One region of the Pseudomonas sp. AG1028 genome, then DNA from elsewhere that is predicted to be linked to it. Evidence: riboswitches for the same ligand, from Rfam matches in the RefSeq annotation. Region 1 holds a riboswitch; each other region holds the start of a gene.

The links. A riboswitch is a leader RNA that binds a small molecule or an ion and turns the genes downstream of it on or off. The one in region 1 is predicted to bind cobalamin.
Region 2: linked by a shared signal. The riboswitch ahead of cobW (cobalamin biosynthesis protein CobW) and the one ahead of cobG (precorrin-3B synthase) in region 1 are both predicted to bind cobalamin.
Region 3: linked by a shared signal. The riboswitch ahead of FB481_RS08275 (ABC transporter substrate-binding protein) and the one ahead of cobG (precorrin-3B synthase) in region 1 are both predicted to bind cobalamin.

Annotation. Positions count from the first base shown of each region.
Region 1 is NZ_VIVP01000005.1:112,124-120,068, forward strand. Features, by position in the region: gene FB481_RS09490 (ATP-binding protein) at 1-437, opposite strand, end outside; gene FB481_RS09495 (ferredoxin) at 520-1,230, opposite strand; gene FB481_RS09500 (cobalt-precorrin-6A reductase) at 1,340-2,083, opposite strand; gene cbiE (precorrin-6y C5,15-methyltransferase (decarboxylating) subunit CbiE) at 2,080-3,285, opposite strand; cobalamin riboswitch at 3,627-3,830, shown strand; gene cobG (precorrin-3B synthase) at 3,926-5,281, shown strand; gene FB481_RS09515 (precorrin-8X methylmutase) at 5,278-5,910, shown strand; gene FB481_RS09520 (precorrin-2 C(20)-methyltransferase) at 5,934-6,686, shown strand; gene cobJ (precorrin-3B C(17)-methyltransferase) at 6,724-7,945, shown strand, end outside.
Region 2 is NZ_VIVP01000005.1:219,917-227,861, forward strand. Features, by position in the region: gene FB481_RS09910 (hypothetical protein) at 1-166, shown strand, start outside; gene cobM (precorrin-4 C(11)-methyltransferase) at 129-902, opposite strand; gene FB481_RS09920 (cobalamin biosynthesis protein) at 1,030-1,437, opposite strand; gene FB481_RS09925 (CbtA family protein) at 1,434-2,144, opposite strand; gene FB481_RS09930 (CbtB domain-containing protein) at 2,155-2,340, opposite strand; cobalamin riboswitch at 2,435-2,637, opposite strand; cobalamin riboswitch at 2,709-2,891, shown strand; gene cobW (cobalamin biosynthesis protein CobW) at 2,988-4,037, shown strand; gene cobN (cobaltochelatase subunit CobN) at 4,050-7,778, shown strand.
Region 3 is NZ_VIVP01000004.1:220,370-228,314, reverse strand. Features, by position in the region: gene FB481_RS08280 (membrane-bound PQQ-dependent dehydrogenase, glucose/quinate/shikimate family) at 1-1,039, shown strand, start outside; cobalamin riboswitch at 1,308-1,504, shown strand; gene FB481_RS08275 (ABC transporter substrate-binding protein) at 1,673-2,680, shown strand; gene FB481_RS08270 (iron ABC transporter permease) at 2,677-3,711, shown strand; gene FB481_RS08265 (ABC transporter ATP-binding protein) at 3,708-4,475, shown strand; gene FB481_RS08260 (pseudoazurin) at 4,490-4,927, shown strand; gene FB481_RS08255 (MFS transporter) at 4,952-6,160, shown strand; gene FB481_RS08250 (OprD family porin) at 6,163-7,515, shown strand; gene FB481_RS08245 (hypothetical protein) at 7,560-7,940, shown strand.

The sequences.
Region 1 (7,945 bases):
GTGCGATGCAGGGCGTCCTGGAAATAGGGGCGAAAGCCGTAGTTGCTGCCGACGAAACTGCTCCACTCGTTCCAATTGCTGGCCGCCAGGGTATGGCCATTGCGGTCGATCAGGTAGAGCACGCTGGCGCCAGCGGCGGTGTTGAGCATTTCGAAACGGCGATTGAGCTTGTCACGCAACGTGGGGTCGTTAGGCGCTTGCAGCAGCGCCTGAATGTCGCTGTCCATCGACAGCAGCTGCGGCACCGAACGGAAGCGGTCGACCAGGGTCTGGATCGATTGCGCGTAGAGCTGCAGCTGGCCGTGGGCTTCGTTGCTGCGATCTTCCCAGGCGCGCTGCTCGGCGTAGCGGCTGGCCAGCCACAGGCTGACGGCCAGCCCGAAGATGACCAACAGCACGATGGCGACGGTGCGATAACGCAGAAACAGGGCGGTCATGCATGACTCGAATTCTTATGGTGCCGGCATGTTAGCCCGAAACATGCACGCGCCGGGAAGATGCCGCCGGCGCGAGCCTGGGCTAGGGTCGCGCCATCATCAACTCGGGCACCGCGCGGCCAGCGACCAGTTGCTCGTCAACCAGGCGCACCACGTCCGCCTCGCTGCGCACCTGATACCAATGGCCCTGTGGATAAACCGTCAGGGTCGGGCCCTGATCACAGGGGAACTGGCACTGGGTGCGGGTGATGTGCACACCGCCTTCGCACTCCAGCTTGCCGGCGGCCTTGACCTGCTCGCGCAGCTTTTTCCACAGCGGCAACGCGCCGCGCCGGGTGCAGCGCGGGCCGTTGCAGAGCAGCACGCGGTACTGGTGGGCGGGAATTTTCGACCAAGCGTGGCTGCCCGGCAGTTCTGGTACGTCGACGCAGCCGAGGTGCAATTCCGTCCGTTCGATCAGCGCGCAGGCAACGCCAGCCGCGTCGGCATCGAGCTGGCCGAACAGGCTGGTGACGAAGATGCGCTGTGCATCGGTCTTGGCCGCCAGCTCAGTGCGCAGCCAGTCGACATGCTGGCTGCTGCTCTGTGGCTCCAGGTCGATCACCAGGCAGGTGCCGCTGCCATCGCTCACGCGATGCCAGAGGCCGTCGTAGCCCGCGCCGGTGTCGACGATATCGGCCAGCGCCGCCTCGCCCCGCAGCTCGACCAGCCGAGCACGAAACAGCTCGGCGAAGGAACCGGCGAGCAGATCGGGGCCGGCGAACAATACCTGGGCATAAGGCGTGACAGTCATGGTCGGGCTCCGCAAAAAGTGCGGCAGTTTAACAGCGCTGGCGCGGACAGGTTTCGTAGCCGCATTGAGCGCGGTTTCGTAGCCTGGGTATCGCTTCGCTCTACCCAGGCTATGGATTGGTTGAGTCGGTTACGCCACTATCCAGCAACGCCCGCCACAGGGCCTCAGGCTCGGCGAACTCACGGTCCACCGCCGGCAACGCCGGTCGCTGCAACACCAGCACCGGCACGCCACGTTCGCGGGCGACCTGCAGCTTGTGCTCGGTGGCCGCGCTGCCGCTGTTCTTGCTGACCAGCACATCGCAGTTCAGCCGCGCGAGCAGCGCGCGCTCGTCTTCCAGGCTGAACGGCCCGCGGGCACCGATCACCTCGGCCTGCTCGCCCGCCGGCTGGCCTTGCAGGCAACGTACCGTCCAGTGCTGATGGGCGGGAATCTCGTGCAGATGCTCCAGCGGCTCGCGCCCCAGGGTGAACAGCGGGCGCCGGAATGGCGCCAGGGCGGCGATCAGTGAGGACCAATCGAACACCTCGCGCCAGTCATCACCCGGCGATGCCGTCCAGCCCGGACGCCGCAGCGCCCAGCAGGGCACACCGGCCTGCTGGGCAGCGCGTGCCGCGTTATGGCTGATCTGCGCGGCATAGGGATGCGTGGCGTCGACCAGAAGCGTGATGCCTTCCCTGTGGATAAATTCGGCCAGCCCCTCGGCACCGCCGAAGCCGCCGACACACACCTGGCAGGCTAGATCCTCGGGCACCTTGCCCAACCCGGCGAGGCTGTAGATATGTTCGTGGCCAAGGCGGCGGGCGAGACTCAGCGCTTCACCGATCCCGCCAAGCAAGAGGATGCGGCTCATCGCGGCTTGCTGACGTCGAGCAGGGTGATCGGCAGCGCGCCGCGCCAGGTGTCGAAGCCGCCCAATGGCTTGGCCTGGGCCACCTCGATGCGGGTCAGCTCGCCGCCGTGTTCGCCGCGAAAGGCGATCAGTGCTGCCTCGCTCTGCAAGGTCACGGCATTGGCCACCAGCCGGCCGCCGGGCTTGAGTGCTTGCCAGCAGTGCTGCAGCACACCGGGCACGGTCACGCCGCCACCGATGAAGACCGCATCCGGCGCGGCCAACCCTTCCAGCGCCTCGGGCGCCCGCCCGGCCACCAGTTGCAGGCTGGGCACGCCAAGGGCGTCACGGTTGTGGACGATATGTGCCTGACGCCCTTCGTCCGCCTCGATGGCGATGGCGCGGCAGCTGGGGTGGGCGCGCAGCCATTCGATGCCAATGGAGCCGCAGCCGGCGCCGACATCCCAGAGCAGCTCACCCGGTGACGGCGCCAGCCGCGACAGGGTAATAGCCCGCACATCACGCTTGGTCAGCTGGCCGTCATGACGATAGGCGTCATCAGGCAGGCCGGGGGTCAGCGGCAGGCAGCGGGCGCCCTCACCGGCCAGGCACTCGATGGCCACCAGGTTGAGATCCGCGGCGCGCTCGAGGGACCAGCCATCGGCCAACCCATCGATACGCCGCTCGTGTTCGCCACCCAGATGCTCGAAGACGCTTAGCCGGCTAGCGCCGAAACCCCGCTCACGCAGCAACTCGGCGATAGCGGCCGGGCTGTCGCCATCGTTGCTCAGCACCAGCAGACGCACGCCGGGGTGGATCTGCGCCTGCAACGCCGCCAACGGGCGGGCGACCAGCGATACGACGGCGGTGCTCTGCAGCGGCCAGCCCAGACGGGCCGCGGCCAGGGACACCGACGATGGCGCTGGCAGGATACGCAGCTCGTCCGGCGCCAGCTCGCGGGCCAGGCTGGCGCCGACGCCGAAGAACATCGGGTCACCGCTGGCCAGCACGCAGACCGGCGTGCCGCGGCGCTCGAGCACTGGCGTCAGGGAAAACGGCTTCGGCCAGGGCAACCGTACAGCGCGGATGCAATGGGGCAGAAGCGCCAGCTGGCGCTCGCTGCCGACCACCAGCTCGGCCGCCAGCAATGCATGCCGCGCCGTCTTGCCGAGGCCGGCGTAGCCATCTTCACCAATGCCCACGACGGTCAGCCAGGGTGTCATTTCTCAGTCCTCATCATTGGCAGCCAGCAGTGGATTGGTGAAGTGGCCATTCGCACGATCTGTAGCAATGGCCTTCTCTACAGCGACTGCCATCATCACATCTCAGCCACGCCACTTCGCGATCCGACGACGCGGCTTTTCATCCCGGCGAGCAAAGCGGGCATAATAGCGCCTCTGTCGGTGCCCAGCGGCTACATGTGAGCCAATGCGGCCTAAGAGGGAACACGAGCAGATCGTTCTGCAGCGTGGCTGCCCCCGCAACTGTTGCAGCGTCATCACATCTCAGCCACGCCACTTCGCGATCCGACGACGCGGCTTTTCATCCCGGCGAGCAAAGCGGGCATAATAGCGCCTCTGTCGGTGCCCAGCGGCTACATGTGAGCCAATGCGGCCTAAGAGGGAACACGAGCAGATCGTTCTGCAGCGTGGCTGCCCCCGCAACTGTTGCAGCGAGCGCCTTGCCAATCGCCACTGGGAAACCGGGAAGGCCGGCCAGGCGCCATGACCTGCGAGCCAGGAGACCTGCCGACCGATTCAGTCGCATGAGCCCACACCGGGCGGGGTGTCCCGGTGAGAGAAACGAAACCTTCTCTGGCCTATCCTCGAACGGATGCCCATGTGACCCGACATTGGTGATCCGTTGAAACAGCCTGCTCGCACATCATCCCCACCTGTTCGCCCCTCGGCCTGCCCGGGGTTGCTGCGTATCGTGCAGGCGAAGGATGGTGGCATCTGTCGCATCAAGCTGCCCTGCGGCCGCCTCGCAGCCGAGCAGGCCGAACGCATTGCCCATGCCTCGCAGCAGCATGCCGGCGGGGTGATCGAGGCAACCAACCGCGGCAATCTGCAGATTCGTGGCATCCACGCAGGACGTGAGGACGCGCTGATCGGCGAGCTGCTGGACGCCGGCCTGGGCCCCAGCAAGCCCGGCGCCGATGACGTGCGCAATCTGATGGTCAGCCCAGCCGCTGGACTCGATCCGCAGGCTCTTGTGGATATCTCACCACTGGCCACGGAGCTGCTGGCGACGCTGGAGAACACGCCGCGCCTCCATGCCCTGTCCCCGAAGTTCGCCCTGCTGCTGGACGGCGGCGAACGCCTGGCGATGCTCGAACACCCCCACGATATCTGGCTCAGCGCCCTGCCCCTCGATGACGGGATCGGCTATGCCTTCGGCCTGGCTGGCTGCCCGCCCGTTTCGGCAGATGATGCGCCCGCATTGGCTATCGTGCCGCAAGCCGAAGCTCATACGCTGATCATCATCCTGCTCGACCTGTTTCTCGAGCTGGCCGCCCCCGAGCAGACGCGCATGCGCCATCTGCTGGAAACCCATGCGCCTGCCGAGCTGCTACAGCGTCTTCAGGCTCGGTTGGGCAATGCGCTGCTGCCGATGAACGATTGGCGCCGGATACCGGCGCACGCCAATGCCCATCTCGGCATCCATGAACAGCACCAGCCGGGTCTCGTACATATCGGCGCCAGCCCTGCCCTTGGCCGACTGGCGGCCGAACAGCTGCTCAGCCTGACAGCACTCGCCCGCCGCTACGGCGACGGCAGCCTGCGCCTGACGCCCTGGCAGAGCGTGCTGTTGCCCAATATTCCCGAAGCCGCTGCCGATGCAGTTATCCACAGCGTGCATGCGCTGGGCCTGCTGACCGATGCCAGCGCGCCGCTGACTCGCATCATCGCCTGCACCGGCGCCAGCGGCTGCGCCAAGGGGTTGGCCGACACCAAGGCCGATGCCCTGCGTCTGGCCGAACGGCTGCCCGCAGGCAGCGAGCAGCCAGGCATTCACCTCTCGGGCTGCAGCCGCTCCTGCGCTGCCGCCCATCGCGCGCCCTTTACGTTGCTGGCCGTGGCCGAAGGTCGCTACGACCTGTTCGCCCGCCAGCCCCTCGGCAGCGGCTTCGGCCAGTTGCTGGGCCATCACCTGACACCTGACGAAGCCGCCGCCTTGCTCGCCTCGCTCACCGCTACCCGGAGTTTCACCCGATGACCGATTACATCCGCGATGGTCAGAAGATCTATCGCAACTCCTTCGCCATCATCCGTGCCGAGGCCGACCTGAGCGCCATTCCGGCGGATCTGGAGAAGCTAGCGGTGCGGGTCATCCACGCCTGCGGCATGGTCGACGTGGTGCAGGATCTGCGCTTCTCGCCGGGTGCCGGCAAAGCCGGGCGTGAGGCACTGGCCGGAGGCGCGGCGATTCTCTGCGATGCGCGCATGGTCGCCGAGGGCGTCACCCGTGCACGGCTGCAGGCCGCCAACCCGGTGATCTGCACCCTCAACGATACCGGCGTACCGGAGCTGGCCAAACAGCTCGGCAATACCCGCTCGGCGGTGGCCCTCGAGCACTGGCGCGAGCACCTGGAAGGCTCCGTGGTGGTGATCGGCAATGCGCCGACCGCGCTGTTCTACCTGCTCGACATGCTCGCCGCCGGCGCGCCCAAGCCGGCGCTGATCCTCGGCTTCCCGGTCGGCTTCGTCGGCGCCGCCGAATCCAAGGACCTGCTCGCCGCCACCTACGCCGAGCACGGCGTGCCCTACGTGATAGTCCAGGGCCGCCGCGGCGGCAGCGCCATGGCCGCCGCGGCGATCAACGCCCTGGCCACGGAGGTCGAGTGATGAACGGTATGGATAGCCCGGGTATGGAACGCCTCGGCAAAGGCCGCCTGCTTGGCCTGGGCGTAGGCCCCGGCGACCCGGAACTGATCACCCTCAAGGCCCTGCGGCTGCTCAAGTCGGCGCCGGTGGTCGGCTATTTCGTGGCCAAGGCCAAGGCTAACGTCGGCCAGGGCGGCAATGCCTTCGGCATCATCGAGGCACACCTGGAAGACAGCCAGCAACGCCTGCCGCTGGTCTACCCGGTGACCACCGAAAAGCTCGAGCCGCCACTGACCTACGAAGGTGTGATCAGCGACTTCTACGACACCTGCGCGCTGCAGATCGCCGAGCATCTGGACGCCGGCCGCGACGTGGCGGTGATCTGCGAGGGGGACCCGTTTTTCTACGGTTCCTACATGTACCTGCACGACCGCCTGGCCGAGCGCTACGAGGCCGAGGTGATCCCCGGTGTGTGCTCGATGCTCGGCAGCGCCGCGGTGCTCGGTGTGCCGCTGGTGTACCGCAACCAGAGCCTGTCGGTGCTCTCCGGTGTGCTGCCCGAGGACGAGCTGCGCGAGCGCCTGCGTAGCGCCGAAGCCGCCGTGGTGATGAAGCTGGGGCGTAACTTCGAGAAGGTGCGCCGTGTGCTGCAGGATCTCGGCCTGCAAGACCGCGCCCATTACGTGGAGCGCGCGACCATGGCCAACCAGCGCATCGTGCCGCTCGATGAAGTCGAGCCGATGGCCTCGCCGTATTTTTCGATGATCGTGGTGCCGGGCGAGAAGTGGCGCGGTTGAGCCGCGCCCTCTCCTGCAAATTGAATCTGGAATCCCCATGACCCTTTCCCCTGCCATCGTCATTCTCGGCCCCTCCGCGCTGGCCACCGCGCGGCGCATACAGGCGCTTTATCCACAGGCGGTTATCCACGGCCTGAATGGGCGAGTCGAAGCCGATGCGGCCTATGACGACTTCGGCGATACCCTGCGCAGCCTGTATCGCAGCGGCACGCCGATCATCGCCCTGTGCGCCGCCGGTATCATCATTCGCAGCCTGGCGCCGCTGCTCGCCAGCAAGGGCGCCGAGCCGCCGGTGCTGGCGGTGGCCGAAGACGGCAGCGCCGTGGTGCCGCTGCTGGGCGGCCTGGGTGGCGTCAACCGCATGGCCCGGGAGATCGCGGCAAGCCTGCAGGTCAGCGCGGCGATCACCACCAGCGGCGAACTGCGCTTCGGCACCTGCCTGCTCGACCCGCCGAGCGGCTACGTCCTGGCGGATATGGAACAGGGCAAGCGCTTCGTTTCCGACCTGCTCGGCGGGGAAAAGCTGCGCATCGACGGTGATGCACCCTGGCTGGATCAGAGCAAACTGCCGATGGCCGAGGATGCAGGGCGTACCCTGCATATCACCACAGAGCAGCGCACGGCTCAGGCGGATGAGCTGCTGATTCATCCACGCACGCTGCTCGCTCTGGTCGACAGTGCGGACAACCTTGCCGCGCGAATCGGCCAGGCGTTCGAACAATCAGGCCTTGCGCAGAAAGCCCTGGCCGCCCTGCTCGCACCAGCAGCCCTGATGGCCGATAAGGCGCTAGCTCAGGCCGCCAGTGAACTGGGCATGCCGCTGCGCTTTGTCACGACGCATAGCGCACTGCCCGCGGCTATCGCGCAGCAAGACGGCCTGCAGCTGCTGAAGGCCGAATCGCCCGACGCCGCGCAAACCATCGGCCGGCCGCGTGGCCGCCTGAGCGTGATCGGCCTCGGCCCGGGCGCGGCGGAGCACATGACACCCGCCGTACGCCGCGCCTTGGATGAAGCTCAGGACCTGCTCGGTTACGAGACCTACGTGCGCATGGCCGAGCCGCTACGCGACGATCAGGTGCGCCATTGCAGTGACAATCGCGAAGAGCTGCAACGCGCCCGCCACGCCTTCGAGCTGGCTGCCAGCGGCCGCCGTGTGGTGGTGATTTCCTCGGGCGACCCCGGCGTGTTCGCCATGGCCGCGGCGGTCCTGGAAGCCCTCGAAGAGGCCGAGGCGCCGGCCAGTTGGCAGACCGTCGAGC
Region 2 (7,945 bases), 110 kb from region 1:
TAACCTGACGCCTACCCAGGCCCCACTTGATTACCCGGCCTTTCTCAAGCAGTTGTACGCCAGCGACTTCAACGAGCGCCTCGCCCGCCAAGGCGCCCAGATCGTCATCGCCGACAACCGTGGCCAGGTCAGCGAGAGTCTGTATCGTCTGCAGCGCCTGTCCTGAACAGGTGGCGGTGGCCTTCGTTGTAGAGCGCCGAATCGGCGAAGTCTTCCGCCCCCAATACCTGGCCGACGAGAATCAGCGCGGTACGCCGGAAACCCTTGGCGCTGACCTTGGCCTCGATATCCGCCAGGGTACCGACCGCCCAGTCCTGGTCCGGCCAACTGGCGCGATGCACCACCGCGATCGGGCAACTGGCGCCGTAATGCGGCAGCAGCTCGGCGACGATCTCTGGCAGGTGCTGCACGCCCAGGTGGATGGCCATGGTCGCGCCGTGGCGGGCGAGATCATGCAGCTGCTCACCCGTCGGCATCGGCGACTTGCTGGCGTAGCGGGTGAGGATCACCGTTTGCGACACCGCCGGCAGCGTCAGTTCGCTCTCCAGCAGCGCGGCGCAGGCGGCTGTGGCGGTCACGCCGGGAATGATCTCGAAGGGGATGCCCAGCGCACGCAGGTGACGAATCTGCTCGCCGATGGCGCCATACAGCGACGGGTCGCCGGAGTGCACCCGCGCTACGTCTTCTCCGCGCTCATGAGCGGCGCGCAGCAGGGCGACGATCTCATCCAGATGCAGCTCGGCGGTGTTCACCACCTGACGGGCGCGGTGGCCGGCTAGCACCGCTTCGGGCACCAGCGAGCCGGCGTAGAGGATTACCGGGCAGCTGTGGATCAGGCGCTGGCCCTTGACGGTGATCAGCTCGGGGTCGCCGGGGCCGGCGCCGATAAAGTAGACGGTCATTGGATTCCTGGGTGTAGGGTGGAAGATGCTTTTCTCTTCCACCGTGGTGTTCGGCTTATGCGGTCGCCAGGTGGGGGATCGCCTTCCCTTGGATCGAGAAAGCGTGGGCTACGCGCCCCGATCCACCCTACGGATCGCTGCGAGCAACGGCCATTGTCGCGTTGGGGCTCTTGCGCTTGGTTATCCACAGGCGAGCCGGTCGATTGCTCGAGCGTTCGGCCAGCGCCAGGGCGCTGGCTTCGGCAACGCCCGGGCTGCCGGTGACACGCTGGGCGATGGCCGAGGTCTGGCTCAAGCGCCCATGGTAACCCGCCAGCACTTCGGCGGGCAGGAAGTGGATCGGCAGGTTCAGGTGCGCTGCCAGTTGCTGCAAGCCTGGCTCATCGACCTTGTGCTCGCTGCTGGCCAGGGCTGTCAGCTCGGCAGTGCTCGAGCCATGTTCAGCCAGGGTGTCGTCGAGCAAGCTCAGCAGCTCTTCGAGCGAGCACTCGCGCCGGCAACCCAGGCCGGCGACGAGAACAGGCCGCTCACTCACTGTTGCTGGCGCCCACGGCCGTGGAACCAGGCGGCAGCCAGGCCCAGCGCCGCCCAGAACGCAGCGTTGGTCAGCAGTGAGGCGAGGATGAACTCATGTTCCAGCGCCTCGGGCGCCAGGCTTTCATGCACCTCGGGCTGCGGCGCGCCGAGCAGGTGGGGCAAGGCGAGAATCGCCACACCGAGAATGCGCAGCATCCAATTGCCGCCGAATGCCAGCAGCGCCAGGCCCGCCGCGGTCGACGCGGCCGCGCCGGTCCACCAGTACTGGCGCAGCACTAGTTCCGCTGCGGCAGTGCCCGGCAGCTCCGGCGGCAAGCCGCTGGCGGGCGCCAGGACGAAGGTGGCGAATCCGGCCAGGCCCCAGAGCAGGCCCTGCCAGGTTTTTTCCGGGGCGCGCAGGGTGAACAGGCCAGCGAGCATCAACGCGAAGCCGACGGCGACCACCAGATTGCTCAGGCCTGTGGATAACAACCGCTGCCAGCCGTCTTCGGGCGCCCAGGCTTCGCCGTCGTGGCTGTGGCCGCTCGCGCCATGGTCGTGGGCAGCGGTGGCGTCATGGCTGTGTTCGATGGCGGCAGGCTCCGCGACTTCGAAGCCTTCCGCCTGCAGGATCAGTGGGGTGACCCACAGGCTCTGCAGCACCGTCAGCACGATGGCGGCGAGCAGGCCGGCGAAGCCGGCGGTCTGGGCGATACGCTTGATCATCAGCAAGCCCTCAGTGGCACGGAAACGCGGCGCTGTGCCGGGTGTCGTGGGCGGCGTTGTGCAGGGCTTCGACGTGGGAGAAGCCGGCGAAGAAAATCAGCACTGCGCCCAGCACGCAGCTGCCAAAAGCAAGCAGGATGCGCTGTGACAGGGGCAATGTGGAAACGCTGGAGGTGGAAATGACGCTGCTGGACATGATCGTAGACCTCAGGGGTAGACGGCACAGCAGGACACGGCGAGACAGCCCGCACAGGCAGGCAGCGATCGGCGCGTGCCCGCCCACCGCGGGTTGCCAAACAGACGATCCAGGCCGGTCTCCGGGCTTGCGATGATCACCTTGCGGCGATGGGGATCGGCCTTCCCATGCATACGCACAGTGGCCAAAACGATCCTGGCATTCGCTTACCGTTGCGGGGGCAGCGCCGGACTCGAACCGGCTTCCCGTTTCACCTCACGCACGGCGGCGTGAGACACCTGAAACAACCAGCCAAGAACACCACGAAGCAATCAGGGCGTCAATATGCTGCAGGTCGCGCCGCGATTGACCGTGTCGCGGGGGCTGCGTAGCCTTGCATTCTTCGAGGTGCTGCTTGTCATCAAGCAGCTAAGAGGGAACACGGATCGCCGTGGCTGCCCCCGCAACTGTAAGCAGCGAGTGCGTCGCCAATCGCCACTGGGCAACCGGGAAGGCCGGCCGCGCGCCATGACCTGCCAGCCAGGAGACCTGCCTCGATAACGCTTTCGACAACCGGGCGGGGTGATCCGGTGATGCTCGGCATGGGTTCGCCCGTGCCTGCCATCCTATCGCCCGCTCGCCGTTTCTGCAGACTGCCAGGGGCTTCCATGAAAACGCTCGCCAAACTTCCCGTCACCATCGTCACCGGCTTTCTCGGTGCCGGTAAGACCACCTTGCTGCGCCACATGCTGGAAAACGCCGAGGGCCGGCGCATCGCGGTGATCGTCAACGAATTCGGCGAGCTGGGTATCGATGGCGAAATCCTCAAGCAGTGCTCCATCGGCTGCACCGAGGAAGAAGCCAATGGCCGGGTGTTCGAGCTGGCCAACGGCTGCCTGTGCTGCACCGTGCAGGAAGAGTTCTTCCCGGTGATGCGCGAGTTGGTGGAGCGTCGCGGCGACCTCGACCATATCCTCATCGAAACCAGCGGCCTGGCCCTGCCCAAGCCACTGGTGCAGGCCTTCAACTGGCCGGAAATCCGCAACGCCTGCACCGTCGATGCGGTGATCACCGTGGTAGACAGCCCGGCGGTGGCTGCCGGCACCTTCGCCGCCTTCCCCGATCAGGTCGATGCCCAGCGCAAGCTCGACCCCAACCTCGACCACGAGTCGCCGCTGCATGAGCTGTTCGCCGACCAACTGGCCAGCGCCGACCTGGTGATTCTCAACAAGGCCGACCTGCTCGATGCCGGCGCGCTGGCTGCCGTGCGCGCCGAAGTGGCCGAGGAACTGCCGTCGGCGGTCAAGGTGGTCGAGGCTCATGGCGGCTCGCTGCCGCTCAATGTGCTGCTGGGCCTGAACAGCGAGACCGAGTTGCACATCGAGGGCCGCCGCACCCACCACGACGATGAAGACGACGATCACGATCATGATGAATTCGACTCGTTCCACGTGGAACTACCGGAAGCGGAAGAGGCGCGCCTGCTCGCTGCGCTGAAGGATGTGGTCGGCAAACACGGCATTCTGCGCGTGAAAGGCTTCGTCGCGGTGCCGAACAAACCCATGCGCCTGCTGCTGCAAGGCGTTGGCCAGCGCTTCGACAAGCACTTCGACCGCGCCTGGAAAACAGACGAAGCCCGAGTGACCCGCCTCATCGTGATCGGCCAGGAGTTGGATCACACCGCCATCGCCGCCGAGCTGAAAGCGGCGCTGGCGTAACCGGCGCCCATCATGCACCTGCTGCGTACTCAGCCCGGCCAATCGCTGCCGGCCGACAGCATCGCCGACCTCGGCCAGACACCCGCCGAACTGGTGGTGCTGTGCACCGGCGATTCGCACCTGTCGCTGTTGGCCGAAGTCGCCCGCCATCTGCCCGAGGATTACCCCAGCCTGCGCCTGGCCAGCCCGGCGCAGCTGAGCAACAACGCCTCGGTGGATTTCTACGTCGAGCAGGTGCTCAGGCACGCCAAGGTGATCATGATTTCCGTGCACGGCGGCGTCAGCTACTGGCGCTACGGCATCGAGCGGCTGTTGGAGTTGGCGGGGCAGGGCAAGACGCTGATTCTTGTTCCGGGTTGTGACAACCCCGACCCCGAGCTCACGGCGCTGGGCAACGTGACCACCGAAGATGCCGAGCGGCTCTGGCAGTACCTGCGCCAGGGCGGTGTGGATAACGCCCGGCAGTTCTTCAACTGCATTGCCGACCGTTACCTGGGCCGTGACTATGGCTGGCAGACGCCGCAACCGCTGCCGCGGGTCGGCCTCTATCACCCGCGTATCGGCAATGCCTCGCTGCAGGACTGGCGCGGCGACTGGAAAGCGGATGCACCGGTTGCCGCCTTGCTGTTCTATCGCACCCATGTGCAGGCGGCCAACACGGCCTTCGTCGACACCTTCTGCCAGCGGCTGCAGGCCCAGGGCCTCAACCCTTTACCCATCGCCGTGGCCAGCCTCAAGGAGGCGGCCTGCCTGGCGCAGGTGGAGGATTGGCTCGATGAAGCGGGCGCCAGTGTGATTCTCAACACCACCGGTTTCGCCCAGTCCAACCCGGAGTCGCCCCAGGCGCGTCCGTTCCGCCGCGACGTGCCGGTGCTGCAGGCGCTTTGCGCCCTGGACAGCGAAGAACAGTGGCAAGGCAACGCCCAGGGCCTCGGCCCTCGCGACTTGGCCATGCATATCGCGCTGCCGGAGCTGGATGGCCGGCTGATCACCCGGCCCATCAGCTTCAAGGGCCTGGCCTTTCGCAGCGAGCGCAGCCAGAGCGACGTGGTCTGTTACCGCGCGCACCTGCCCGGGATGGATTTCGTCGCTGAACTGGCGCGTCGTCAGGCCGACCTGCAGCGCCTGCCGGCTGTGGATAAGCGCGTTGCTCTGGTACTCGCCAACTACCCGACCCGCGATGGCCGCATCGGCAACGGGGTCGGCCTGGATACGCCAGCCGCGGCGCTGAATATCCTGTGCGCCCTGCAAGCCCAGGGCTATCCGGTCGAGGGCCTGCCGGACAGCGGCACCGCGCTGATCCACCAACTGCTCGGCGGCGTGACCAACGACCTCGACAATCTCGACCTGCGGCCCTGCGCCCAGAGCCTGGCACTGGACGACTACCAGCGCTGCTTCGCGGCACTGCCCGAGGTCAATCGCCAGGCGGTGCTGGAGCGCTGGGGCTCGCCGGAAAGCGACCCGATGTTCCGCGAGGGTCGGCTGATGATCGCCGGCCTGCGCTTCGGCCTGACCTTCGTCGGCATCCAGCCGGCACGGGGTTATCAGGTCGATGCCGCGGCGGTCTACCACGACCCGGACCTGGTGCCGCCCCACGGTTACCTGGCCTTCTATTTCTGGATGCGCCACGTATACGGGGCCAATGCGGTGATCCACGTCGGCAAGCACGGCAACCTGGAGTGGCTGCCGGGCAAGAGCGTCGGGCTTTCCGAAAGCTGCTGGCCGACGGCGATTCTCGGCGCGCTGCCGAACATCTACCCGTTCATCGTCAACGACCCCGGCGAAGGTGCCCAGGCCAAGCGCCGCACCCAGGCGGTGATCATCGACCACCTGATGCCGCCGCTGACCCGCGCCGAAAGCTACGGCCCGCTGCGCGATCTGGAGCGCCTGGCCGACGAATATTACGACGCCAGCCAGCTCGACCTGCGCCGCGCCAGCGAGCTGCGTGGCGAGATCCTGCAGAAGGTGCGCGAGGCCAGCCTGGATCGCGAACTGGGCCTGCAGCTGAACGATGACCCCGCCAGCTGGCTGCCGCAGCTCGATGCCTACCTGTGCGACCTCAAGGAATCACAGATCCGCGATGGCCTTCACGTGTTCGGCGAGTCGCCGGCCGGGCAGTTGCGCCGCGACACGCTGCTGGCGCTGCTGCGCATTCCGCGTGGCGACGGGCAGGGCGGCAATGCCAGCCTGCTACGCGCCCTGGCTCATGACCTAGCACTCGATTTCGATCCGCTCGATTGCGATATGGCGGCGCCCTGGGCCGGCCCACGGCCGGAAGTGCTGGTGAGCCTGGGCGACGAGCCCTGGCGCACGGTGGGCGATACCCGCGAGCGCCTTGAGCTGCTCGGGTTGCGGTTGATCGAAGGGGCCGGGTCGGTCGGCCCGCTCAGCGAACTCGTGCTGCACGGTCTGCACGGCCATATCGCTCCGCTGCTGGACGCCTGTGGTGACGCCGAGATGCATGGCCTGCTCAGCGCGCTCGAAGGCCGTTTCGTGCCGTCCGGCCCCAGTGGCGCGCCAAGCCGGGGGCGGCTCGACGTGTTGCCGACCGGGCGCAACTTCTACTCCGTGGACGTGCGCAACCTGCCCACGCCCACCGCCTGGCGCCTCGGTGTGCAGGCCGCTGATCGCCTGCTCGAACGCCACCTGCAGGACGAAGGCGACCACCTGCGCCAGCTCGGCCTGTCGGTGTGGGGCACCGCGACCATGCGCACCGGCGGCGACGATATCGCCCAGGCCATGGCGCTGATGGGCGTGCGCCCGGTGTGGCAGGCCGGTAGCCAGCGGGTCGAGCGTTTCGAGGTGCTGCCGCTGGAGCAGCTCGGTCGCCCGCGGGTGGACGTGACCCTGCGGGTGTCCGGCTTCTTCCGCGATGCCTTCGCCAATCTGATCCGTCTGTTCGATGACGCCGTGCAGGCGGTTGCCGACCTCGACGAAGCACCGGACATGAACCCGTTGTCCACCCGGGTCTGGGAAGAAGCCCTGGCACTGCAGGACGGCGGGCTGGACGAACACCAGGCACGGCGCCAGGCTGGCTGGCGGATTTTCGGCTCCAAGCCGGGTGCCTATGGGGCCGGCGTGCAGAACGCCATCGAAGAGCGCCTGTGGGAAAGCCGTGCGGATCTTGCCGAGGTGTACCTGAACTGGGGCGGATATGCCTACGGCAAGGGCGTCGAGGGCGCACCGGCCCGCGAGCAGTTCGCCGAGCGCCTGGAGCGCATGCAGGCGGTGCTGCAAAACCAGGACAACCGCGAGCACGACATCCTCGATTCCAATGATTACTACCAGTTCCAGGGCGGCATGCTGGCGGCGGTGGAAACCTTGCGCGGTGGCAAGGCGGCCAGCTACTTCGGCGACAACAGCCAGCCCGACACGCCACGGATCCGCACCCTCAAGCAGGAACTGGCCCGCGTGGTACGCGCCCGTGCGGCCAACCCGAAGTGGATCGAGGGCATGAAACGCCATGGCTACAAGGGCGCCTTTGAACTGGCCGCGACCATCGACTACCTGTTCGCCTTCGACGCCACCAGCGAGCTGGTCGACGACCACCAGTACGCCCTGCTCACCGACGCCTACCTGATGGACAGAGACACCCGCGACTTCATCCAGCAGCACAACCCCGGCGCCCTGCAGGACATCATCGAACGCCTGCTCGAAGCCCAGCAGCGCGGCCTTTGGCAGGAGCCAGGCGAGTACCGCGAGGCCCTGGAAAACCTGCTGCTCGATAGCGAAGAAAGCTGACAACGCTCGTAGCCTGGCGTTGAGCGCAGCGATACCCAGGGCGATCTTCTGGGTGTCGCTGCGCTCAACCGATTTGGTTTGCAGTCTGTAGGATGGGTGAAAACCCATCAATTGCCGATGGGTTGCACCCATCCTACTGCCTGCAGTTAGCCCATTAGTTTGCCGGG
Region 3 (7,945 bases), on a different contig from region 1:
TGAGAAGTGGGTCTATCAGGTCGTGCACAACGACCTCTGGGACTTCGACGTGCCGATGCAGCCGAGCTTCATCGACTTCACCCAGCCCGACGGCAGCAAGGTTCCGGCGCTGGTGTTCGGCACCAAGGCCGGCCAGCTGTTCGTGCTCGACCGCCTGACCGGCAAGCCGCTGACCGAAGTGCAGGAGCGTGCGGTGCAACCGGGGCAGATCGAGGGTGAGCGTTATTCGCCGACCCAGCCGGTTTCCGTCGGTATGCCGCAGATCGGTGCGGACACTCTGACCGAGTCCGACATGTGGGGCGCCACGCCGTTCGACCAGCTGATGTGCCGCATCAAGTTCAAGTCGATGCGCTATGACGGCCTGTTCACGCCGCCGGGTACCGACCCGTCGCTGAATCTGCCAGGCTCGCTGGGCGGCATGAACTGGGGCGGCCTGTCGGTCGATCCGACGCGCAACTACCTGTTCGTCAACGACATGCGTGTCGGTCTCGAAGTGCAGCTGATTCCTCAGCCAGCCAAAGGCAGCGTGCCGAAGAATGACGGCGGCGAAGCGGCCAACATCGCCAACGCCGCGGTACCGCTGGAAGGCACGCCGTACGCGATCAATGCCAAGCTGCGTTTCACCTCGCCGTTGGATATCCCGTGCCAGAAGCCGCCGTTCGGCACCCTGACCGCCGTTGACCTGAACACCCGGCAGATCGCCTGGCAAGTACCGGTCGGCACCGTGCAGGATACCGGCCCGCTGGGTATCAAGATGCACCTGCCGATTCCAGTCGGTATGCCGACCATCGGCGGCACGCTGTCCACCCAGAGCGGCCTGCTGTTCATCGCCGCCACTCAGGACTACTACCTGCGCGCCTACGACAGCGCCACCGGCCAGGAAGTCTGGAAAGGTCGTCTGCCGGTCGGCAGCCAGGGCACGCCGATCAGCTACAAGGATCCGGCCACCGGTAAGCAGTACATCGTGATCTCTGCGGGCGGCGGCCGTAACTCGCCGGACCGCGGCGACTACGTGATCGCCTACGCACTGCCGGACTGAGTCCGTAAGCCCCTGCAGCGAAGTCGCTACAGGGGCCTTTTTCTATGGGGCGGCGATCGTCGTGCCGGTCTATTGCATTCATCGGCGCCTTTTTGCTCTGAACCTGCCTGTATTGATTCCCCGTCTAGCTGTTGGTTATCAGCCATGACCGAATCAGCTTGCTAAAATGTTATGTTGTAACAATAATGGCCGCGCTTTCGCGCAGGTCGTTGCGTTGCCCTGGCTGAACGAGCCGGCGCCGCAAAACACTGCAGGCGGACTACTTATTGGTTAAGATGCCGCCGCCGGTTTCCGCGAGGAATTAATAGGGAATCCGTCGCCACCTCGGGTGGCCAAACGGAACTGCCCCCGCAACTGTAGGTACAGAGCAGCGCTGCAATCGTGTCACTGGAGTCATTTCCGGGAAGGCCGCATCGCTGTGCAGACGTACCAGTCAGGAGACCTGCCGGCATGGGGCTGACCTCGCTTTCGGGCGGGCAGGCGCCAGTCATCGAACCACCGGCGGGGTGTCCGGGAGGGGCATCCGTGATCACTTCCCGCAAGGGACAGGTGCGGCCATGGCCGCGCAGCGTGATGTGTTCTCCAGCCTACGCACTGCCGTCATGCGTATTTGTCGATTAGGAGATCACCCGCATGTTCGTGTCACGCCTTGCCGTCATTGGCGCCGCCCTGGCGCTGTCTTCCATGGCCCATGCCGCCGGCCCGACCCAGTACCCGCTCACCCTGGAAAACTGCGGCCAGCAACTGACGTTCGCGAAAAGCCCCGGCAACGCCGTGACCATCGGCCAGGCGGGCACCGAAATCCTTTACGCCCTGGGCCTGGGAGAACGCCTGGCCGGCACCTCGCTATGGTTCAGCCACGTGCTGCCCGAATTCGAAGCGCAGAATGCCAAGGTGCCGCGCCTGGCCGACAACGATCCGAGCTTCGAGTCGGTGATCAACAAGCGCCCAGGCCTGGTTGCGGTGCAGTTCGAGTGGATGGTGGGCGAGCAGGGCGTGGTGGGTACGCGCAAGCAGTTTCACGACCTGAACATTCCCACCTACATCATGCCGACCGACTGCGAAGGCAAGGACAACCTGGTTGGCGCCGACGGTACCCGCCTGCAGCCGTTCCAGATCGACAGCCTGTACAAGAGCATCAATCAGCTGGCGCAGATCTTCGACGTGCAGGACAAGGGCGACGCCCTGGTCGCCGACCTGCGCAAGCGCCTGGCCGCGGCAGTGGCTGGTGCCGAGCAGCGCCAGGCCAGGGATATTTCCGCGCTGTTCTGGTTCTCCAGCCCGGACATGGATCTGGATCCGTACGTGGCCGGTCAGAAAGGCGTAGCCGACTACATGATGAAGTCCCTGGGTCTGCGCAACGTGGTCGAGTCCAACGAGGAATGGCCGAGCGTCGGCTGGGAAACCCTGGCCAAGGCCAACCCCACGGTGCTGGTGCTGGCGCGCATGGACCGTCGCCGTTTTCCCGCCGACGACGTGGAGAAGAAGCTCGAGTTCCTGCGCAACGACCCGGTCGCCAAGCACATGGATGCGGTCAAGAACGGGCGCGTCGTGATCATCGATGCCGATGGCATGCAGGCTTCGCTGCGTATGATCACCGGCATCGAGACCCTCGCCAAGGCCGTTGACGAATTCCAATGATAGCGCGCAGTTCTCGCCTGTTCCTGCTGACCATCGCCTGCCTGCTGCTCCTGGGTGTGGCGGTGATCGCCGGCGTCGCCTTGGGCGAAACCCGCATTGCGCCCTCGGTGGTGTTTCAGGTGCTGTCCAACAAACTGTTCGCGGCGGGCTTCGTGCTCGACCCGATCGATGAAGGCATCGTCTGGAATTACCGCCTGACCCGCGCCCTGGTCGCCGCCAGCTGCGGCGCCGGGCTGGCGGTGTCCGGGGTGGTGCTGCAGGCGCTGCTGCGCAATCCGCTGGCCGATCCTTACCTGCTGGGCATTTCCGCCGGTGCCTCGACCGGCGCGGTGTCCGTCGCCTTGCTCGGCTTGGGCGCCGGCATGCTGTCGCTGTCCATGGGCGCCTTTCTCGGCGCGGTCGCCGCCTTCGCCCTGGTCGCGCTGCTGGCCCGTGCAGCCGGTGGCGGGGCGATCAGCGGCAGTGCGCAGATCATTCTGGCCGGTATCGCCGGTTCCCAGCTGTTCAACGCGCTGACCTCGTTTCTGATCACCAAGTCGGCCAGCGCCGAGCAGGCGCGCGGCATCATGTTCTGGCTGCTCGGCAACCTGAGCGGGGTCGACTGGCAGGATGTGCTGTTGGCCGTGCCGATGGCTCTGGCCGGGGTGCTGCTGGTCGCCTGGCACACGCGGGCGCTGGATGCCTTCACCTTTGGCGCCGAGTCGGCGGCATCGCTCGGCGTGCCGGTGCGCCGCGTGCAGGCCACGCTTATCGCCAGCACTGCATTGGTCACGGCAGTGATGGTGTCGATCGTCGGCTCCATCGGCTTCGTCGGTCTGGTGATTCCCCATGCCGCGCGGCTGCTGGTCGGCGCGCGGCATGGCCGGCTGGTGCCGGTCTCGGCGCTGATCGGTGCGGTGTTCCTGATTGCCGCCGACGTGCTGTCGCGCATCGCAATCAAGGGCCAGGTGCTGCCCATCGGCGTGGTCACCGCGCTGGTCGGCGCGCCGGCGTTCGCGGTGATTCTGGTGCGCGGGAGGCGGGTACGATGAGCACCGTGTTGCAGTGCAGCGACCTTGGCTGGTCGGTGAAGGGCAGGGCAATCGTGGCTGGCGTCGACCTGGAAATACGTCAGGGTGAAACCCTGGGGCTGATCGGCCCCAACGGCTCGGGCAAGTCGACCCTGCTCAAGCTGCTTTCCGGCATTCGTACGCCAGGCAGTGGCCAGGTGCACCTCAATGGCAAGCCGCTGGCAAGCCTGAGTCGCCGCGACGTGGCCCGGCAACTGGCCTTCGTCGAACAGCAGGCCGATACCAGCGACGCGGTGACGGTGCGCGATGCCGTCGAGCTGGGACGCACGCCCTGGTTATCGGCGCTGCAGCCGTGGTCCGCCAGTGACGAGCGCATCGTCATGCAGGCTCTGGCCGACGTGGACATGGCCCACATGCACGAGCATGCCTGGAGCACCCTGTCCGGCGGCGAGCGCCAGCGTGTGCATATCGCCCGAGCGCTGGCCCAGCAGCCGCAGATCCTGCTGCTCGACGAGCCGACCAACCATCTGGACATTCAGCACCAACTGTCGATTCTCAACCTGGTGCGGGCGCTGCCGGTCACCACGCTGATCGCCCTGCATGACCTCAACCAGGCTCTGGAATGCGACCGCCTAGGCGTCATGGAACGTGGCCGACTGGTGGCACTGGGCGAACCAGACGAGGTGCTGACCACCGAACGCCTGCGTGACACTTTTGGCGTGCGTGCCCGCTACCTGACCGACCCGGACGACGGCGCTCGCATCCTGCGCTTCTATCCGGCCTGACACGGACGACTGCCATGCCCATTCGCTACGCCGCCGCTTTGCTGGCCACCCTGCTCTGCACTACGGCTCTGGCCGAGGTGCACGAAGTGAAGATGCTCAACCGTGGCGCCGGCGGTGCCATGGTCTACGAGCCGGATTATCTGGCCATCGCGCCGGGCGACACAGTGAAGTTCATTGCCACTCAGCCAAGCCACAATGCCGCCAGCGTGCTTGGTTTTCTGCCCGATGGCGCCGAGCCGTTCAAGGGCAGGATCAACGAAGAAATCGAGGTGAAGTTCGACGTGCCGGGCTTCTATGGCATCCAGTGCATTCCGCACCTGGCGATGGGCATGGTGATGCTGATTCAGGTCGGCGAGTTGCCGGTTGGCGATGTGCAGATTCCTACATCCTTGCCTGCGCGTGCCAGGCAGCATTTCGAGCAGATTGTCGAGCGGGCGAGTTCGGCGTACTAATTATTTCGAGAGTGTCGTGTCCTGATGCGCCGTGTTCTGACCACCCTGAGCTCACTATCTCCTGCTGCTCGCGTACTGATCCTCAACGGGCTGACGTTCAATTTTGGCTTCTACATGCTGATGCCCTATCTGGCCGGGCACCTGAGCGAGAACCTCGGGCTGGCCGGCTGGGCCGTGGGCCTGGTGCTGGGCATTCGGGTGTTCAGCCAGCAGGGGTTGTTTCTGCTCGGTGGCCTGCTGGGTGACCGGATTGGCTACCGGCGCGCCATTCTGATCGGCTGCGGTGTGCGTTGCGTTGGTTTCGCGGTATTCGGCTTCTCCGAAAGCCTCACGGTGTTGCTGCTGGCCGCCTGCCTGAGCGGTTTCGCCGGGGCGTTGTTCACGCCCTGTGCGCAGGCTTACCTGGCGGACGAGTGCCAGGATGCCCAGCTGCGCAAGCAGGCGTTCGCCCTGCACAACATGGCCAGTACCGCCGGCATGCTGCTGGGGCCGCTGGCAGGCCTGTTGTTCATCAGCGTCGATTTTTCGGTGACCGGCAGCATAGCGGCAGCGCTTTTTGCGGTGATGACCCTGGTGCAATGGCGCTTCCTACCGCTCAAGGATCTGGTATCGGGCGAAGAGCCGGTGACCATGCTGCGCCAGTGTCTGGACATGCTCCAGCAGTGGCCCTTTCTGCGCTTCGCCTTGCTGGCGGCCGCCTATCCCTTGCTGTTTCACCCGTTGTACCTGGCTGTGCCGGCCTACAGCCACGCCTATGGCGGCGGCCAGGAGTGGATCACCCAGGTGTTCGTGATCACCGCACTGGTCGGCGTGTTGCTGCAAATGCCAGTCAGCACCCTGCGCCAGCGTTGGCTGAGCGAAGGGCAGGGGATGGGCGCTGGTCTGGCGCTGATGGCAGCCAGCTACGGCCTGTTGGCCGAGCCGCTGGTCAGCCTGCTAGGCGCGCAGTTAGCGGTGCAGGTGATGGCCGTGGTGTTCAGCCTTGGCAGCCTGCTGGTGTTGCCGCTGCTGTCGGCCCATGTGCCCCATTACGCCAAGCGTGGCCAACTGGCTGCCTATTACGGCTTCTTCGCTGGGGTAGGCGGTCTGGTCGCGCTGGTCAGCAACGTACTGATCGGCCGCTTTCTGCCGGCCGACCAGGCGCCGCCGCAACTCTTGTGGTGGATGTTGCTGGGTATCGGCCTGGCCGCCGCATTCAGTCTCTTTTTGCATATGCGTTCAATCAAGGAGTAATCGTGAACAGATCATCTCTGGGGCTTCTGGCATTGACGGCATGCTGCGTGTCTCCACCAGCGTTCGCCGCCGACGAGCAAGTCAAGAGCAACGGTTTCATCGGCGACGCCACCTGGAGCATGGTCAACCGTACCGTGTACGAGAATCGCGATTATCGAAATGGTGGGCGCAGCAACGGTGCACGTAACGCTTACAAGCCGCGCGATGCGCGTAACGGTTACGCCGAGGAGTGGGGCTATGGAATGCAGGGCGAGGTGAAGTCCGGGTTTACCCAGGGCGTCGTCGGTTTCGGACTCGATGGTCACCTATATGTTGCGCAGAAGCTCGATGGTGGCGGTGGGCGTGCCGGAAAGATGCGCCATATGCCGGTGGACAATGAGGGTTACGACCAGAATGAGGTTGCTCGCGGCGGTGCTGCAGTCAAGGCGCGGTTGTCATCGACCTGGTTGCGCTACGGCGAGCAGCGGGTCAAGACGCCGATCTTTTCTTCGTCCGACAGCCGCCTGTTGCCGGAAACCCATACCGGCTGGTTCCTCGATAGCCGCGAGATCGATGATCTGGTGCTGACCGGTGGGCACTTCACCGGCTCGGCGGATCGCAATTCGCGCAGCAATAACAATCCTTTGATCATCAACTACGCAAATCCCAGCAAGCCATTGGGTAATTCGTTCAGTTTCGTGGGCGGCACCTACACAGGCGTGCCGGCGTTATCACTGAGCCTCTATGGCGGCGAATTGGAAGACAGTTGGCGTACGGGCTATCTGGGCGTCAACTACGTCCATGCGCTGGGTGACAAGCGAGCGCTGAGCGCCGATCTCAATCTATACCGCAGCAACGACATCGGCCAGGCACTGGCGGGGCGCGTCTCCAACACCACTGGCAGCTTGTTGCTCAGCTATAGCGAGGGTTTTCATAAGATCGCGCTGGGCTATCAGAAAGTCGATGGCGACAGCCCCTTCGATTACGTAACGCGCGGCGCCATCTGGTTGGGCAACGCTGTCCAGTTATCCGACTTCAACGCACCCAATGAACAATCCTGGCAACTGGCTTATACCTATGACATGGCCGGTATGGGCATTCCCGGGCTCAGCGCTGGAGCCGCCTATGTACGTGGCAGCGGCATCGATGGCAGCGATGTGGACCCGAACGGCAGCTACGCCTGGTTGGGTTACGGCGACGGCGGCAAGCACTGGGAGCGCGACCTCAACCTGCGCTACGTGGTGCAGTCCGGCACCTTCAAGGGCCTCAATGTGCAGCTTCGGCAGAGCGTGCACCGTGGCAATACTGCCCAGGCCGAGGGGGATACGGATCAACTACGCCTGGCGGTCGAATACCCACTGACTGGCCGATTCTGAACGAGCCGCCAGGCTTTTCGCCTGCTATGCGAAGGAATAACTCCATGCCACGCCTGTTCGCCGCCGTACTATTATGCTGCCTGACCCTATCGGCACAGGCTGCCTTTACGCTGCCAGGTGACGCCATGCGCTGTACCCGCAGCGCAACGCTGCTCAACTGCTCGGATCGTTTCGGCAATCACTACGGCATGCGCCAGCAGGGCAGCGATACGCTGATGCGCGGCTTCGACGTGATCAGCGGGCTGAGCTGGGCGCAGACCAGCACCACCTATGGTCACTTGCAGATCTTCACCGGGGTAAGTGCCGACGGCGAGGTGTGGTTCGGTTCCAGCCGGCGCATCGGCTGGAACGTGGTCAGTCGGCTGTCCAGCTCCCAAGGCGAGCGCGACCGGGTCAACTGCAACCGCCTGAACGGTTGCCGCTGACTCGA